4 regions of the Alteromonas sp. KUL150 genome follow, and region 3 is predicted to be linked to each of the others. Evidence: predicted binding sites of a transcription regulator. Region 3 holds the regulator's gene; each other region holds the start of a gene.
What was found. The regulator sigma-54, encoded in region 3, starts transcription at its own class of promoters, with help from an activator protein. The targets are predictions, from matches to a motif close to GTTGGCACGNNNNTNGNNT.
Positions count from the first base shown of each region.

Region 1 (4,645 bases), on a different contig from region 3:
CTTAAAAGCGCTGCATCGAACTAAAATGCAGTTGATTGGTCATAGTTGTCAATGTAGCATGCCTTCGCGCTTGCAATAAAACAGCCGCGAAATTCGCATTAGCGAGCTTCGATGGCACTAACAAAGGCAATACTGGACAAATTAACGAATGAAGTTGCACCATCTATTAGTAATTCTTGGTATCACATTAACATCAACGGCTTGCTCGAACTGGATCTATCGAATCGACGTTCCTCAAGGAAACTTTCTAGACCAGAGAGACGTTGAAAAGCTACGCGTTGGAATGACAAAAGAGCAAGTTATCTATGTACTAGGAAATCCGGTTGTCCAAGACTCGTTCGACGATGATACTTGGTACTATGTATATGATATGAAGCGCGGTATGAAAAAACGCGGAGAAGATTTTCAAAAGCAAATGGTCATAAACTTTGTCGATGACAAAGTGACAACTGTTGAAGGTGACTTCGAATTATCTGAAGACTTCAACACACCGCTTGATAATTAATATCACTTTAAAAGCAGCCATCTCGCGCTGCTTTTTTATCTTACTTTGAAAATAAAACTGTTTGTGGAGCTCGCTCTGCGTCTTGCTAAGAGGTTTTCTAATGGAGCATAGTTTTTGGCATAGTAAATGGCAAAAGAACGAAATTGGATTTCATGAACCAAAAGGCAATGCACTTCTTGTAAAGTACGCGTCTTTTCTACTCGGTGACGAAACCTCTAAAGCTTCTTTAAAACGTATATTTGTACCACTATGCGGGAAGACAAGAGACATAGGCTGGTTGCTTTCTCAAGGATGTGATGTAGTAGGTGCTGAGCTTAGCGAATTAGCAGTCATTCAGTTGTTTGAAGAGCTAGATGTGAAGCCTACCGTTACCACGACAGCAAACGGTAAAATTTATGCTAAAGATAGTTTGACCATATACGTCGGTGATATCTTTAAGCTAACGCCAACCGACTTAGGTGAGGTAACGGGTGTTTACGATAGAGCAGCATTGGTAGCACTACCTAGCCCGCTTCGCGAGCAATATGCTGCGCATTTAATGGCCATTACTCAATGCGCACCGCAGCTAATCATCTCATTCGAGTATGACCAGAATGAAATGGCCGGCCCTCCCTTTAGTGTAAATGAAGATACAGTTACGTCCCTTTACTCCGATAACTACACTATCAACCGTCTTGAACGCTCTGTATTAAAAGGGGGTTTAAAGGGTAAGGTTGAAGCTGATAATCTAGTATTCGCTCTTCACGTTAAATGAATCGAGCGTGCAGCAGCGAATATTGTTTTAATCTCCAAATAATCAATGTTTCGACAAGTTTTCAACTAAGCTACATTGTCTATTTGCGAAGAACGCTATACGCCAATCAGCGCTTCTATCCCAAACAGTATTGCACCAATTAGCCCACCGACAATCGTGCCGTTAATTCGCACTTTTTGGAGGTCTCGCCCAATATTCAGCTCCACCTGCTGCGCCATTTCTCGCTCGTCCCAGCTATTTATCGTGTCACGAATATGACGTGTGAGAAACTCAGCCAGCTCTGGCGCCATATATTTAGCCGCTTCACCAATATGCTTGTTAAATGCTTTTGCTAATTCACTGTCTTGCGTCAACGTAGTGCCTAAGTCTGTTAAGAGGCCAGAGACCTTTACCTCTGCTTTACCATTTTTCTCTTCAAGAGACGCTAACAGCCATTGATGGAACTTGGCCCACGACTGCTGAACATAGGCGTTTAGTGCTGGATCATTAATAATCTTTTCGCGGTAGCTGTTTACCTTTTTCTCCATTAATGGGCTGTGCTGTAACTCGTATAAAAATTCGTGCACCTGCTCATCAAAGGCATGGCGAATCGGATGGTGCTCATCTTCGTATATGTCTTCTAAAATACTCGAAACGGCTTTTACAGCAATTAACGCACCCTGTTCACTCAACCAGCTAGACGGCAACAACTTTTCAATTCGGCTGTATTCGGTTTTTAACCAAACAACTAATGTATCTGCTATATAAATCTGGGTCTCAGGCTCCGCGAGCAGTTTGGCTAGTTTTCCTAGCACCCTATCAAGGACAACTTGATGCTGCCGCTCTCTCGTCACAGCGCCTAATGACGTTACCATAAGCTGCCTGAGGTCAAGTTCATTAATACCTTTCTGAGCGGTTTTAGCGATAAACGCTTTCACCGGTTTATCATCAAGTACACGCATCACGCCAGCCAAAGCATCACACAAAAATCGGCTCAAACGAGCAGAGTTTTTCTTTTGGGACAACCATCTTCCCGCTCCTTTGGCAGGATCACTATCGCGAATAAGCTTTTCTATCGCTTCGGGATGAAAGAACTTTTCTTTTACGAATAATGACAAGTTATTAGCAATAACAGACTTATTGCTAGCGACTATGTTGGTGTGAGGAATGGGATATTTTGCAGGTATTGGTTTAAACAGTGCGGTCACAGCAAACCAATCGGCGAGGCCACCAACGAGCGCTGCCTCACTGGCCATCTTTATAAGCCCCAACCACCAGGCACCTTGCAATTCTGTATAAAACTTAGGAAATAATATTGTTGAAACAAATACACACGCGGCAAAAATTAAACAGTACAAGGCTAGCCGCTTAGCTTTATTCAATTGTGCATATTTGTCCTGCATCTACTGCTCCGTTTAGATTAATCGTTTGTCATCTTGGCCGATTAGATGTATGTCGTTTTTTTAAAACGTTCTTAACCACAGAAGGAAAATATCTAAGGCGCCTTGCTCAGGCGATGTAGCTTTACTATTTTTCTCTGACTATTAATAGCGTTCTTACCACCTCTTATCTGTGAAGATACAGAAGTCGGCAAGTCGTACTCATCATTTAGTATGCAAACAATAGGCCTTATCACCAAACCGGAGAGTCTCGGCATCACGTTAAAACGGATTTTTTGTTACTGAGTCATCAAGTAGCTCTAATTCAGCTATTGCCAAAGTTGTTATTAGGATCGCTTCTCGGATGAGAAGGTGGGCAGCGTTCAATAAATAAATTGCACACATATTCAGCCTTTACTTACTCTATCACCCCTATTTTATATTGCGAAACCATCATCAGTATCAGTGCATTTCTTGGTGTCATCTCTGGACACCCACTTAAATCTCTCAGCGGATTGACACAAAATCACATTTCTCAGACGCCTCCTCTCACTTTAAAGCGGAGTTTCGAGTGTCTGTCCACGTCTGTACTTTCGTAAATGTTTTACGTGCAAGTTTTGGACACCCACTTAAACCTTATTAAGTTAGCTTCAAACCACTTTTCTCAAGTGTCTGTCCCTTTCTTTAATGCAAAGCTTCAATTAAATGTATGTCCCTTTCTGTGCTCTAGCGAGCTTAGTGTCTGTCCACTTCTGCACTTCTGTACCTTCGTGTATCGATATCTCAGATGGTCAAATGCACTACACGTTAGTTGATGAGGCTATTAAGCTAATAATTACGCCACCGCGTTGAGTTCCGCCTTTCGAACAAAAACGCTATCCTTTTGTTTTAATTATATTTTAAATAATGGCACGTAACGTGAAAAACGTGATGAGTAATGTGATAAATAACGTTGAAGTAAAACTCGACAGTTTACTGATTAATACATCGAAACAAGCGTGCTATCAAAAATATATAAAAACCGTTAAGGATATAAGAATATGAAAAAGTCTATTTTAACCTCAACAGCGCTTCTGCTTTCTGCATCTCTTCTTTCTGGTTGCGTTATACATGTGGGGAATGCTGGTGCATTGGATGGCAGTGACTTAAGCTCTATTCTAGGCAATATAGACATTGCAGAAGGAAAGCATGCCGGCGATATTTCTTCGGTAAACGGTAATGTTGAGATTAGCGACAATGCGGGTGCTGACGAAGTCAACATTGTTAACGGCAACCTTGAAATGGGTAGTCATGTGACTGTCCGAAATATTGATATCGTCAATGGAGACGTGAATGCATCTTCACATTTAACTGTGCTTAAAGACTTAGAGACTGTAAATGGAAACGTAGCGCTGCCTTCTCAAAGTAGCGTGGGCGGCAGCGTTGAAACAGTAAATGGTGATATCACGGCAGCAGATACCAAAATAGAGAAACATATCAAAACACTAAACGGTGATATTACGCTTTCTGGTAATTCTCACGTACATGGCGATATTATTTACAGAGAGAATGAAAGCTCATGGGGAAACAAATCTGATGACAAACCTACGCTGTCTATAAGCGCTTCAGTTACTGTTGAAGGCAATATTATTTTAAAACGCCCTGTCAATTTAGACATTGAAAGCGAAACGTTAAAACAAAAAGTCGTTGTAAGCTATGGTAGTGCGCAGTAACGTATCGACATTATTTTGTAGCGCTGTGTTTAAAACCTTATGACCGAACAAGAAAAAATGCTCGCTGGCGATTTATACTACCCGTCAGACAAAACATTAACGGCATTGCGTAAGCAATGCCGTATTCAATTAGACGAGCTCAATGCGACCTGTCAAAGTGACCATAAAAAGCGTACAGGACTATTAAAAGCCCTTTTCGGTTCGACGGGGAAAAGGCTTTACATTGAGTCTTCGTTCAAATGCGATTACGGTGAAAACATCTATGTAGGCGAAAATTTCTACGCCAATTTTAACTGTGTTATTTTAGATGCGGCCA
Region 1 covers NZ_BLIJ01000069.1:72,875-77,519, forward strand. Annotated here, with positions in the region: gene recN (DNA repair protein RecN) at 1-24, shown strand, start outside; gene GVO62_RS16690 (outer membrane protein assembly factor BamE) at 149-505, shown strand; gene tmpT (thiopurine S-methyltransferase) at 606-1,259, shown strand; gene GVO62_RS16700 (DUF445 domain-containing protein) at 1,355-2,641, opposite strand; gene GVO62_RS16705 (DUF4097 family beta strand repeat-containing protein) at 3,658-4,329, shown strand; gene GVO62_RS16710 (sugar O-acetyltransferase) at 4,369-4,645, shown strand, end outside.
Region 1: GVO62_RS16705 (DUF4097 family beta strand repeat-containing protein) is a predicted target of sigma-54. The motif match lies at 3,523-3,541, and genes of this name have one in related genera.

Region 2 (4,645 bases), on a different contig from region 3:
CAACGCAGGATCAAAAGCTGCGTGACGACCACTTCATCGGCCTACCAGACATGGTAATGAACTACTTTAAGTTCATTGCTCAGGAAGTACGTGAAATCATGGCGTCGATGGGTATTGCTAAGTTCGACGACCTTGTTGGTCGCACAGAGCTACTTAGGGTGCTAGATGGCATTACTGCTAAACAAAACCGTTTAGATTTGTCTCCATTGCTAGCGCAGCCTAAAGCAGGTGAGCACACGCGTTTATTCTGCTCGCAAACGACTAACGCGCCAATTGATAAAGGCGAGCTGAATGCCCAGATGCTCAAAGACGGTCAGCAAGCTGTGGTTGAGGGCAAGTCGATTACCCTTAAATACCCAATTCGCAACACAGACCGCTCTGTAGGCGCATTGCTGTCGGGTGAAATTGCTAAACATCACGGTAACCACGACTTTGAAGATACACCTATCAAAGTTGAGCTTACTGGCACAGCAGGTCAAAGCTTTGGCGTATGGAACGCTGGCGGCCTGCATATGCACCTTGAAGGCGATGCCAACGATTATGTAGGTAAAGGGATGACCGGCGGTAAGCTGGTTATTCATCCGCCTCGCGACATCTCATACGACGCCCACGACAGCGCCATTATGGGTAACACCTGCCTTTACGGTGCAACCGGCGGTAAGCTGTTTGCTGCTGGCCGTGCCGGTGAGCGCTTTGGCGTTCGTAACTCTGGTGCCATTGCGGTAGTGGAAGGTATTGGGGATAACGGCTGCGAGTACATGACAGGCGGTATTGTGGCTGTTCTTGGTCCGGTTGGTGTTAACTTCGGTGCTGGTATGACAGGTGGTTTTGCCTATCTTATGGATGATGGCGACGATCTTGACAACCGTGTAAATGCCGAACTAGTCGATGTTATGTCAATTGAAGATAAAGCAATTCTTGCTGAGCACTTACGTGGCTTAATTAATCAGCATTACGAAGAAACAGGAAGCGAGCATTCGTTATCGTTGCTTACTGATTTCGCCGCAACGCTGAAACGCTTTAAGCTTATTAAGCCAAAAACCAGTGATGTGAAAAACTTGCTTGGTCACATCAGTCGTTCAAGTGCTGAATTACGCATTCAGGCTCAGTAAGAGGATTTAGTTTATGGCAAAGAACGTATATCAATTTGTCGATGTTGAACGTATCGATCCGCCGAAAAAGCCGATCATGGTACGCAAACATGAGTTCGCGGAAATTTATCAGCCGCTTAGCCAATCTCAAACCGAAGGCCAAGCAGATCGCTGCTTGGACTGCGGTAACCCCTATTGCGAATGGAAGTGTCCCGTGCACAACTACATTCCTCAGTGGTTGAGCTTGGCTAACGAAGGCCGAATTTTAGAAGCCGCAGAGCTTTCGCATAAAACTAACAGCTTGCCAGAGGTCTGTGGTCGCGTTTGCCCACAAGACAGGCTCTGCGAAGGCGCTTGTACGCTGAATGACGATTTTGGTGCGGTCACCATCGGTAGTATTGAAAAGTATATTACTGATACTGCGTTTAAAATGGGTTGGCGCCCAGACATGTCAGACGTGGTATGGACCGACAAAAAAGTGGCTATCGTGGGTGCAGGTCCTGCAGGCCTTGCATGTGCTGATATTCTGGTTCGTAACGGCGTTAAACCTGTCGTTTACGACAAATACGAAGAAATCGGTGGCCTACTTACGTTTGGTATTCCGTCTTTCAAATTAGAGAAAGACGTAATAAAGCTACGCCGCCAAATCTTTACCGAGATGGGTGTTGAGTTCGTACTTAATACCGAAATCGGTAAAGACATCCAGTTCCAAGACTTGCTTGATAAATACGATGCTGTTTTCCTTGGCATGGGTACCTACAAGTCGATGCAAGGCGGCTTTGACAACGAGCACGTTGAAGGTGTTTACGAAGCCCTACCTTTCCTTATCGCTAATACCAATCGCGTAATGGGCCTTGAAAAAGCCCCCTCTGATTTCATTGATATGAAAGGCAAGCGCGTAGTTGTATTAGGTGGTGGTGATACCACCATGGACTGTGTGCGTACGTCAATCCGTCAAGGCGCTGCACAGGTAACCTGCGCTTACCGTCGTGACGAAGAGAGTATGCCCGGATCACGCCGAGAAGTAGTTAACGCTAAGGAAGAAGGTGTAGAGTTTAAATTTAACCTCCAGCCGCTAGACATTGCTGTTGATGAAAACGGTAAAGCTTGTGGCGTTAAGCTCGTTAAGACAGAAATGGGGCCACCAGATGCCAATGGTCGTCGTCGCCCTGTGGAAGTAGAAGGTTCAGAGCACGTACTTGAAGCGGATGCAGTTATCATTGCGTTTGGCTTCCAACCAAGCCCGGCACCATGGTTCGGAGATTTCGGCATCATGCTTGATGAAAAAGGACGCGTACGCGCCCCTTCAGCAGGTAAGTTCGCCTTTCAAACCTCTCATCCCCAGGTGTTTGCTGGTGGCGATATGGTACGTGGTAGTGACCTGGTTGTTACTGCAATTGACGAAGGTCGTAAAGCCGCAGAAGGCATTATGGACTACATCGGCGTTTAAGCAGCACTAAAATAACCGCTAACGAAAAGCTCGATAGTCTGACTATCGAGCTTTTTTGTTTTAGCGTGCCCAGAAAATACGAAAACTGCTGAGAACATACGTTAATAGACCAAGGTTTAGTTGATGTACTGGACCAACGGCTCTAGTATTCTAAATTCAAATAAGAATTAAACTACGCAAAACGCTATTTATGAAGAACTTAGACATTAAAAAACTCGCCCTATGTTTGACAGTGTTCGCTAGCACAAGTGGCTCATCCTACGGCGATACTGTTTCGGTTAACGCTGCTTCAAAGAGCGCTTTTGCGAAGCAACCTACTTTAGTGTCTTGCCCATCGGAATTTCAGCAAGTTAAAATTTCCGAAGAGGCCCGCCAATGCCAAGCATTTGACGAAAGCATGACAGCGGTAATGGTTTACCATTCTCCACGCTCCACACGGGAGATGCTCGGTTTCTATCAAGCCGCACATCCCTTGCTAAAAGCTCACTCCCCCGTTAGCGGGCGCACGTTACTCACGTCTGAAGATAAGGCTATTAGGGTAGTAATAAGCCCCGATAATGCTGGTTCCCAAATCGATATTCTGGTTACGTCAAACAGTAAATAATCCCTCAGTTTAAAAAGCCATGTAAAACTACTCATGTTGGCATCTGGCTTGCAATTTCGATAAGTACAACACGGTGACAATGCTTGGTGTCATTTTTCTGACACTGGTAAAGCTAAAGTGCTCGAGTTAGTTTCAAAAAACTAGCGCACCTTAACCAACCGAATTGTCACGGGCTTTTATTTTTTGATATTTGCGAGGGTTACGATGGAATTGGCAATTATTCTAATGATGTTACTTATTTTAGTTGCGCTAGGTGCCATTAAATTGTCAGATGGCGGGGTCGCGTTTCCATTTAGACGAAAGCCACAATTATTTACTCCTGTGGAGCATACGTTCCTAAATCTAATAGAGCAGGCCGTAGGTAGAGAGTTTAGAATTGTGTGCCGCGTGCGCCTTAACGACCTCATTGCAGTGCGACAGTCAACCAACAAAAAAACGGCTAGCCAAGCGTTAAGCAGAGCATCTAGCCGTCAATTAGATTTTGTTTTAGTAAACAAACAAGATATGAGCCCTGTAATGGCTATCGATTTAGTTCACAGCCAAGGTAAAGAAGGCTACAAAACTCAGAAAGACTGGTTTGTCACAGGAGCGCTCGACGCTGCTGGCCTTCCTCACGCAAGAATTAAAGTAAAGTCTGGCTATACGGTAGATGACATTCGCGAATGTCTGGAAAATAAACTCATTCCATACCGTCGCCTTCAGCAGAAGATGGCTCAATTGCCGACTCATAACCCTGAGCCGACCAAGCGACCAACTCGCCCAATTCGTTCAAGCAGACCCGCGGCGGCTTAATCTAACAAGCCTAACTTCCCCTAGCCTTTGTTACATTGCTATTTTCTTACTCTCAAATAGCAGTAACAAAGGCATTTTTCTGTCAGTTTTAAAGATTTCCTTATACAATTAAACCACTTTAGAGCGTATTCACCCGTTAAATCCCCTCAACATCGTCGGTATAGTTATGAAAAAAATTGGTATTTTAGGTGCAATGGACGAAGAAGTTGCGCTACTTAAAGCGTCACTTTGCGATGTAAAAGAAACGCAATGGAAGCACCTTACATTTTATGAAGGCACACTTAACGACTTAGACGTTGTGTTAGTTAAATGCGGTATTGGTAAAGTTGCTGCAGCCCTTGCCACCACTGTGCTTATTGAGCAGTACGCCCCCGATGCTGTGGTGAATACCGGTTCAGCCGGTGGTTTTGATAAAGCCCTCAACATTGGCGATTTGGTGATTGCTAGCCACGTCATTCACCATGATGCCGACCTGACTCATTTTGGTTATAAGCTAGGTCAATGTGCCGGTATGCCTGAAGATTTTCGTTGTGATACCACACTGATGGAAGCAGCACATAATGCTGCGGCAACAATTACATCGCTTCAATCGACAACTGGCTTAATTTGTACTGGCGATGCATTTATCGGCAGCGATGAAGCCGTGGCAGAACTACGTGAGAAATTTCCTGATATGAAAGCAGTTGAAATGGAAGGCGCCGCTATAGG
Region 2 covers NZ_BLIJ01000018.1:66,940-71,584, reverse strand. Annotated here, with positions in the region: gene gltB (glutamate synthase large subunit) at 1-1,112, shown strand, start outside; gene GVO62_RS03755 (FAD-dependent oxidoreductase) at 1,126-2,541, shown strand; gene GVO62_RS03750 (hypothetical protein) at 2,732-3,145, shown strand; gene GVO62_RS03745 (DUF2726 domain-containing protein) at 3,350-3,937, shown strand; gene GVO62_RS03740 (5'-methylthioadenosine/adenosylhomocysteine nucleosidase) at 4,104-4,645, shown strand, end outside.
Region 2: GVO62_RS03745 (DUF2726 domain-containing protein) is a predicted target of sigma-54. The motif match lies at 3,181-3,199, and genes of this name have one in related genera.

Region 3 (4,645 bases):
GTGTTTGTACGTATTTAGAAACAAGCGCTTCTGCCATAAGGCGTTATTCCTATAGGGTGAAAAAATAAACGGTGCAGGCGTTAACGCCTAAGTGGCCGTAGAGTATCGCAATTATAATGATCCTGTCATGACAATTGCATAGCTTTTGCGCAAGATTTGATAAATACCAGACTGAAAGTATATTAAGTAATCAATTAGACGTGTGACTACTCGTCTTCATTAAACCTGCCTTCTATTAACTGCTCGATAGCAGCAAGCGCGTCTGTGGCATCAACACCGTCAACAATAACATCGACTTGCTCACCCTGATGACTTTCCAGCATCATTAAGCCAAGAACACTACTGGCGTCGGCTTCCTTGTCGCCTTTTTTCAGAATGATCTTGGCGTCAAATTGATTTGCAAGTTTAACAAGCTGTGTAGCTGCTCTAGCATGCAGGCCGAGCTTGTTTACAATAGTGAGCGTTTTTTGAATCGTCATTATTGGTTTAACTCCCTATGGCGAATTTGAACATCTGGATGAATTTCGCCGAAGGTTTTAGATAAAGTCTGAGCGATATATACCGAGCGGTGCTGCCCGCCGGTACACCCTATTGCGACGGTGACATAGCTTCGGTTGTTGCGCTCTAAATGAGGTAGCCATGTGGTTATCAGGTTTTGAATTTGCCAAATGAACTTGGTTACCACTGGTTGTGAGCCTAAGAAGACTTCTACCGGTGCATCAAGGCCAGTAAGGTGCTTAAGGTCGGGCTCCCAATGAGGGTTTGGTAGAAAGCGTGCGTCAAAAACATAGTCGGCGTCTTTTGGTATACCGTGTTTGAAGCCAAATGATTCAAATACCAATACAAGACGAGAGCTTTTTTTACCAAGAATGCGCTCTCGAATTAACTCCGCGAGTTGATGTATTGTTAGCTTATCAGTATCTAAATACAGGTCTGCTCTTTCTACAATAGGCGCAAGTAGTGCAGATTCGGCTTTTATTGCCTCAAAAAGTGATTTGTTAAGTTTGGCGAGAGGATGAAGACGACGGGTTTCGCTAAAGCGTTTGACGAGTACATCGTCGCTTGCGTCGATATAAACAATCGTCATCGACCAAGATGAGGGTAGATAATCAAGTATCTCGACTAGGTCATCAGGGTTCTTAGGTAAATTTCTGACATCAATACTCACCGCGACTTGATCGTATTCATCAACAACCGTGTGAGTGAGGGTAGGGAGTAGATTTACCGGAATGTTGTCAACACAGTAATAGCCTAAATCTTCTAGTGCTCGTAGCGCCACAGATTTACCAGAACCCGAACGACCACTGATTATAATCAGCTTCACCTCATTTCTCCCTAATAGACTGGTTTTATCTTGTTTGCGTTATCGATTGAAACGGCTCAATTGCCCAAATACAAACGGGCATTAGAAATTAACATAATGCAGAGAGGATCTCATCGCTCTTTGTAGCGCGGCGTATTGCCTTAATCGTCTCTTTGTCGCTCAGTTTACCGGCAACTGTTGCCAAGGTTTGTAAATGCCCTTCGGTTTGCTCTTCAGGAACCAGTAAAGCAAAAAATATATCTACCGGCTTTTCATCTAAGGCGTCAAAATCTATAGCCGGTGTACAGGTTACGACAATTGCAATTACTTTATCGAGACCCGCTAAACGTCCGTGAGGCAAGGCAATACCGTTACCGATACCCGTGCTTCCCATACGCTCTCGAGACATTAGACTGTTGAGTACCGTCGCCGAGTCGATGTTCTCATTATTTTTGGCGGCAATATCTGCGATTATCTCAAGAATTCGTTTTTTACTATTACACTGAACCGCACATTCAGTGCGGTCCAGACTTACGATGGCTTGTATGTCCATGCTTAATTAACTACTAATGTTTTTTCAGTTTTTCCTTATGCTTGATTACTTGCCGGTCGAGTTTATCAACCATGCTGTCAATCGCCGCATACATGTCGGTGTTTTCTGAGGATGCGAATACTTCTGCGCCACTTAAATGAACAGTCGCTTCGGCTTTTTGATTTAATTTTTCAACGTTCAGGATGACATGCACATTAGAAATGTGATCAAAGTGACGTTCAAGTTTGCTGAACTTCGTATCGACATAATTACGCAAAGAGTCGGTGATTTCGACATGATGACCAGTAAGGTTGATTTGCATATTTCGTCTTCCTTATATTATAGAGCCCGTTTAAATAAGGCTTTTGCGTTGGTTCGACGGCGGGATCGATAACGATTCCCGGTATTTTGCTATTGTCCGCCGAGCGACTTTTATGCCTTGCTCGGCCAACAATGAAGCAATCTTGCTATCACTTAGCGGCTTGCTAACATTTTCAGCGGCCACCAGCTTCTTGATCAATGCTCGAATAGCGGTGGATGAACACTCACCACCAGACTCTGTCGCAACGTGACTTGAAAAGAAGTACTTCAGTTCAAAAATACCACGTGGTGTGTGCATGTATTTTTGCGTCGTCACACGAGAAATAGTCGATTCGTGCATATCTACCATTTCTGCGACATCATTTAACACCATTGGTTTCATCATTTCCGGGCCGTGCTCGAAAAAACCCATCTGCTGCTGCACAATGCAATTCGCAACCTTCATCAGGGTTTCATTGCGTGACTCTAGGCTCTTTATGAACCACTTGGCTTCTTGCATGTGTGAGCGGATGAATTGAGAGTCGCTACTGTTCTTTGCACGACGACTCATCGCAGCGTACTGTTGATTCACGCTTAATTTAGGCAGGCTGTCGGGGTTTAATTCTACCACCCAACGACCATTCTTTTTGGCGACTGAAACATCAGGAATAACATATTCAGGCTCTTTAGTAACTAAAGCACTACCTGGGCGAGGATTCAAGGTTTGTAACAAACGCATAGCCTCACGCAGCTGATCTTCCTTCAGGCGACTCTTACGCATTAACGTGCGATAGTCTTTGCTACTAAGAAGGTCAGAGTACTCTTCGATTAACTGCTTCGCTTCAGCGAGCCACGGCGTATCGTCTGAAAATTGGCGAAGCTGAACCATTAAACACTCTTGAGGTGTCCGTGAACCAGAACCAATGGGGTCGAACATTTGAATACGCTTTAATACGCACTCTACTTCGTCCATCTCTATAGGCTCTTCTAAGTCATCATCGTTTACCGCATCAAGAATTTCTTCAAGAGAGACGGTTAGATAGCCAGATTCATCAATCGAGTCAATAATCGCCGTTGCAATTGCCCGGTCAGTTTCCGAGAAATGGGTCAGGCGCATCTGCCAAGAAAGGTGTTCTTGAATATCGTCAGTAGTTTCGCCTTGGAAAATCTGTTCATCATCACTTGATGGACCTGGCGCTGGCGCTGAAGATGCGGAATAATACTCATCCCACGTACTGTCGATAGGCAACTCGTCAGGGAGATCGTTTTTTTCTAACGCATCTCCGGCTTCCAGGGTGTCGCTTGATGCAGTAGCAGACGCTTCTGATGCTCCATCATCATTATCGAGATTGTTCTTTTCTGATTGAGGCTCGTCATTACCTTCCTCAACTTCTAACAGTGGGTTAGAGTCAAGCGCCTCTTGAATCTCCTGTTGAAGATCAAGAGTAGACAGCTGCAGCAATTTAATAGCCTGCTGAAGCTGAGGTGTCATGGTAAGTTGTTGGCTAAATTTTAGCTGTAAAGATGGTTTCATCTACGTCTTATTTAAATGCTCTAAATTGAATATACCAGAGCGAAATTGAAAAATGACAATTCGGTTACATTAACTATAGCCTGAATTGTTCGCCTAGGTATACATCCCTTACTTTTTGATTACTTAAAACCTGTTCCGCTGTTCCTTGCGCAATAAGCTCGCCATGACTCACAATGTACGCTTTTTCGCAAACATCCAATGTTTCTCGTACGTTATGGTCAGTGATAAGGATACCAATTCCTCTATCACGAAGATGTTGTATTATCTTCTTTATATCATTAACTGATATTGGATCAACACCAGCGAATGGTTCGTCTAATAAAATAAATTGTGGATTTGCCGCTAACGCTCGTGCTATCTCCACCCGGCGTCGCTCACCACCCGACAAACTCATACCCGCACTATTACGTATATGGTTGATATTAAATTCATCAAGTAGTGCGTCAGCTTCTTCTTCTTGCTGGTGTGAATTTAAATCTTTACGAGTTTGCAAAATTGCCATGATATTTTCGTGAACGGTCAACTTTCTAAATATTGATGCCTCTTGTGGAAGGTAGCCAATTCCGCGGCGTGCGCGCTCATGCATGGGTTGATGAGTGAGCTCGTTTTCGTCAATTTCAATCTTGCCTTTGTCCAGGGGTACCAGACCTACAATCATATAAAACGTGGTGGTCTTACCAGCGCCGTTTGGACCAAGAAGACCAACAATTTGCCCTGTAGAAACAGAAAGGCTAACGTCTCTCACCACTTGACGAGATTTATAAGCCTTAGCAAGGTTAGTTGCGCTAAGAGTGGCCATGGCTATTTGTTGTCCTCACTATCTTTGTCTTGCTTTTTCGATGTTTTACGAATGGTGTCAGGCGTAAATACCGTCGTAACGCGACCTTCACCATCTTCTCCGCTGCCGCCAGTAGCAAGCAATTGCTCGGTAATCATATCAAATGTAATGTTGTCACCTTGCACTTTACTCGTGTCT
Region 3 covers NZ_BLIJ01000033.1:57,495-62,139, forward strand. Annotated here, with positions in the region: gene mgtE (magnesium transporter) at 1-37, opposite strand, end outside; gene GVO62_RS07410 (HPr family phosphocarrier protein) at 207-479, opposite strand; gene rapZ (RNase adapter RapZ) at 479-1,324, opposite strand; gene ptsN (PTS IIA-like nitrogen regulatory protein PtsN) at 1,413-1,856, opposite strand; gene hpf (ribosome hibernation promoting factor) at 1,870-2,157, opposite strand; gene GVO62_RS07430 (RNA polymerase factor sigma-54) at 2,188-3,669, opposite strand; gene lptB (LPS export ABC transporter ATP-binding protein) at 3,743-4,468, opposite strand; gene lptA (lipopolysaccharide transport periplasmic protein LptA) at 4,471-4,645, opposite strand, start outside.

Region 4 (4,645 bases), on a different contig from region 3:
TCCGGTGACTTCAGCATTGCTGAAGCAGATCTTCTCACCACATACGGTAAAACCCTGCTGGGACTTGAGAGTGGCGAACTTAAACCAGAAAGTGACGATGAAGCGCATTTTGTTGACTTTATTAGTGGTAAGGTTGAAGCAAGCAATAACATGGAGAAGGCGTGGGCAAAGTACGTCAGACTTGCAAGAGGCAAAAAACATTTTTATACGTTGCACAGTAGCGCAAGTAATCAGTCGGATTACGATGACGACTACTCAGACGACGAGTTCGACGTTGCGTAAAAAGTATAGACTGATCAAAAGAGCTCGCCATGGCGAGCTTTTTTGTTTGAGCTTTAAATGATCTCAATCAAGTTATGGAAAGAACAAAATTGAGAAACGTTAAGGAATGTCTACACTTAGATTAAAGATGAGCAAAAAAGCCCGTGTTAGGTTTTATTGCTCTGATTAAACCAGCCCATGCAAAGGAGGCGCAACGATGGTTATTAGTTCGAAACAGCTTACTCACTTTTCTATTCATGCACTTGATGACAAAGTGGGCGGTATTCGCGACATCCTTTTTGATGATGAAACCTTCACCGTTCGCTATCTAGTGGCGGACACTAATACCTGGCTCCCCCTCAGCCGCAAAGTCGTGATATCCCCTATTTCGGTCAAGCAGTTAGCCTGTGAAGATGAAACAGTTCATATTAATATGACTGTCGATACACTCAAGAATAGCCCTTCAATTGACGAGCATAAACCTGTCTCTCGCGAGTACGAAGAGAACCTTTTTAAGTACTTTGGCTACGGTTACTACTGGATAGGCCCCGGAGCTTGGGGCGAATTTGCCCACCCCGATGAGTTAGTTGAACTACAGCATGCCGAGGAGTCCGATACTGTTCACCCTCAAAAAACATCAAATCATTTACGCGCGGTGGGAGAAGTTGGAGGATATGAAGTTGCTACGACATCTGACAATGTAGGTCATATTAGTAATTTTATTATTGATACGCGCAGTTGGAAAATCGTACTTCTGGTGGTTGATACAAACAACTGGCTACCTGGCGGGAAGCATTTAGCGTTATTACCTAGTGATATCAAAAACATCGACTGGGCTGCTCATCACGTTAGCGTGAATCTGAGCCAAGATGAACTAATGAATCGACCTGAAGTGGATAACGATAAGATTTCTGAAGATGGTTACATTGCAACGCTATGCAGTGACCTTAATAGCAATATATAAATGAGGCGATATGCCTTTCTCTTTCAATGTCCGTTTCTTTAAACGGACATTGTTTTGAGAGTCTTTTACGATAATTTTTACTTCATTTGCAAAAAAATTCGAACATTAAGGCTATCAAACGTTTAACCCGTTCATCAGCTAAACGATAAAAGATAGTTTGCCCCTCTCTACGCGTGGCTACCATTTTTGACTCTCGCAGTAAGGCGAGATGCTGTGATATTACTGGCTGAGACACGTCGACAACATCAAGAAGTTCAGTAACCGACTTTTCCTCTTCGAGTAATGAGCAAAGCACCATAAGGCGCGTTTTGTTTGCAAACTGCTTGAGAAAAATTTCAGCTTCTGCGGCATGTTCCATTATCGCGTTTGAACCTATAACCATATCCTCGGACATAAGCACTTCCTTTTTTGTAAAATAACTGGGCTAATTTACCCCTTTATTATACTAAAGTATAAAACAAATTGCCGATTGGCTATTTTATACGATGAATTTCAGTCAAGACTCTTGTTCTGCTATCCTAAATTGCAAATATAAACGTTAATGCGTTGTTCACCAGCTTAACTTAAAGGAAACCAAATGCTCATTGACATCAAGACTCGGTTAGAAAATATCGACGTTAACTTTAGAACTGTGACGGCAGAACAGGCGTTTAATGAGTTAGAAAATAATGGAGGTACATTAATTGACGTGAGGGAAGCCGCAGAGGCAAATGAGCAACCCGTTCGTTCTGCATTACACATCCCCCGTGGCGTTCTCGAAATGAAAGCCCTTGAGCAATTCAAAGATGCATCCACACCCCTTTACATTCACTGTGCCTCAGGTGTTCGCGCTAAGCTCGCGGCAGAGCAGCTAACTAAATTAGGTTACGAAAATATATCTGTTGTAACGTGCTCAGTGCCTACAATTAACGAAGTTAGCGATAAATGACTCAATATTAACTCATGTGATATAAAAGCCTGAAAAGAAAGAGAAAGAGCGATACATGCTGAAATCCACATTAGAACAGTGGCGAATGTTCAAAGCCGTTGTCGACGCAGGCGGTTTTAATCAGGCCGCCGTAGAAGTACATAAAAGTCAGTCAAGTGTTCATCATGCTGTACAAAAGTTAGAAAACGCTATCGGTGTCAGATTATTTGAAAACATTGGACGAAAAGTACAGCTCTCGCCGCAGGGCGATTTAATGTATCGTCGCGCTAGTTTTTTGCTGGATGAGGCACACAAATTAGAAGCGGTGGCAAGCAGTCTTCAGGCTGGAACAGAAACTACATTACGTATCGCTGTCGATATAATATTTCCGTCGGAACTGCTATATAACGTTCTCGCAAAAGTGTCAGACGAATATCCCTTGTTGCGTATTGAATTAGAGGAAACCGTATTGAGCGGTGCAAACTCTCTGTTGAGCAGCGGTAAGGTGGATATGGGCATTTCGCCCTTCGTCCTTCCAAATGGTTTTAGTGAAGATCTATGCGAGATCGAGTTTGTAGCCGTCGCACACGCCCACCACCCGTTACACCAGTTGGGTAGGACACTCACGTTAGAGGATTTAAAGGCTCACCGTCAGATTGTGGTTCGAGATTCATCAACTGAACGTAAGGCTGACGTCGGCTGGTTAGGAGCGGAACAGCGGTGGACAGTGAGTCATGTAAGGACATCGGTAGATGTTATTGCGCAGGGTTTAGGATTTGCGTGGTTGCCTATTGCTATTATTAAAGACAAACTTGAAGACGGAACCTTGGTTCCCCTGCCGCTGGACAACAATGCTGCGTTGAGAAAAGCGCTGCTTTATCTATCTTTTGAGGATGGTGACACACTTGGTCCTGCGGCTCGCGCTTTTATCGGAGAATTACGTTATCAAACGATGAACCTTCCAACCTCCGACTTAATCATAGACAGTAGTACGGATTAAACGTCTTGACTAGCTCAAGATGCCGCTGAGCTGTTCAAAACCTAAAACAAAACCTAGAAGTGAAACAGACACACCAACTAAAGCCACTGCTCCATCGTCAGTGGCCATACCTATTGCCATAACCAAAACAGCAAACGCAGGAATTAAACCCATAAACGGAATGAGTTCCAGTGGCATCATTACCGCACCGCATAGCATACAGTTCAATGCAATTAACGATCGAAAAACCGTTTGACGCATAAAAAAGCACCGAGGAACTAAGAATCGATCGATACGTACCGCATAAGGTTTCGCTTTTTCAACTATCGATCTAAGTTGGTCGGCGTCACATTGTAATTCCATTACTTTTTCTGGGAGCCACGGGTGACGTTGACCGAGTAAAATTTGCAAAGAGATAAGTAAAATCGTCACACCTGTTATAGATGGCACTCCTGGAATAGCTCCAATAGGTGTACAAGCGATAAATGAAGGCAAGGCAAGCATTGGACCGAAGCCTCTTTTTTCTAAGACACTCCAAAAATCAGCAAGATGAAAGACATCTTGTTGAGCTCTGGGCTGCATTCTTCCAAGAAGCTCATATAATGTCATTGATCTTTCAGCTGTTTTTCCCAACATTTTCAAATCCTTTGATTTAACTTTACCTGTGAACTGGTATGCTGTTTGACGAATTCCTCGCTAAAAATCTAATATAAAGCGCATTTTAGAGACAAAGCACTTCATATTGCGAACAATGATTAGATGAAAGCTGTGCGAAAAATGTGCCATTGGGTACTTGATACAACTATCGCGCGCATGGGAATGTTTTTTGCAAATTCACTTTTTATAAAACGTTTTTGCGAATAACAAAAATTAGAAATATAGGAATAGCTTCAAAGGTTACTACTCAACAAACGCGGTCTAGTTTGAATGGGTTGTTTCGTCTGCCGAGTTAACTTTCCTAGTTATAAAGAATTGACGTATGCAGTTGTCTAGCTTTCGATAGCAAATTTCGTAATGCTGCGATGACTGAACTATGAAAACCATAATATTGATTAAATTCCAAGTTTTTCCAATTAGGAATAGAAGAGAGGGACATCCACGTGCTAACCGTACTTTTAGTTGATGACGACGCCGAATTCACAGAAGTTGCCTGTACCATTATTGAATTTTTGGGGCATGAAGTACTTACTGCCGGAACACTAGAAGAAGCGCGAGATTGGTTAAAAAAAGAAACCTTTGACCACGTTTTACTAGATTTTATGCTGCCTGATGGTAGCGGGGCTCACCTGTTTAATGAATTAGACGCACTTCCAAAGCGACCACGAGTTACATTAATAACTGGTCACCCTTCTGTAAAGAGCGTTATAAAAGGGCTTTGTGGGCCGACTGTTGATTACCTCGTTAAACCTATTCAACGAGAAGAAATTGAAGCAGTTCTAAGTCAGAAAAAGAAGAGTAAAGAGCCAGAAGAAGCAAAAATAGAGAAGCATTTTGACTTACTTATCGGCGAATCGCCGGTGATGAAAGACTTGTA
Region 4 covers NZ_BLIJ01000014.1:57,826-62,470, reverse strand. Annotated here, with positions in the region: gene maoP (DUF413 domain-containing protein) at 1-282, shown strand, start outside; gene GVO62_RS02890 (PRC-barrel domain-containing protein) at 479-1,225, shown strand; gene GVO62_RS02885 (ArsR/SmtB family transcription factor) at 1,308-1,619, opposite strand; gene GVO62_RS02880 (rhodanese-like domain-containing protein) at 1,803-2,153, shown strand; gene GVO62_RS02875 (LysR family transcriptional regulator) at 2,209-3,132, shown strand; gene GVO62_RS02870 (exopolysaccharide biosynthesis protein) at 3,142-3,747, opposite strand; gene GVO62_RS02865 (sigma-54-dependent transcriptional regulator) at 4,212-4,645, shown strand, end outside.
Region 4: GVO62_RS02870 (exopolysaccharide biosynthesis protein) is a predicted target of sigma-54. The motif match lies at 3,880-3,898, and genes of this name have one in related genera.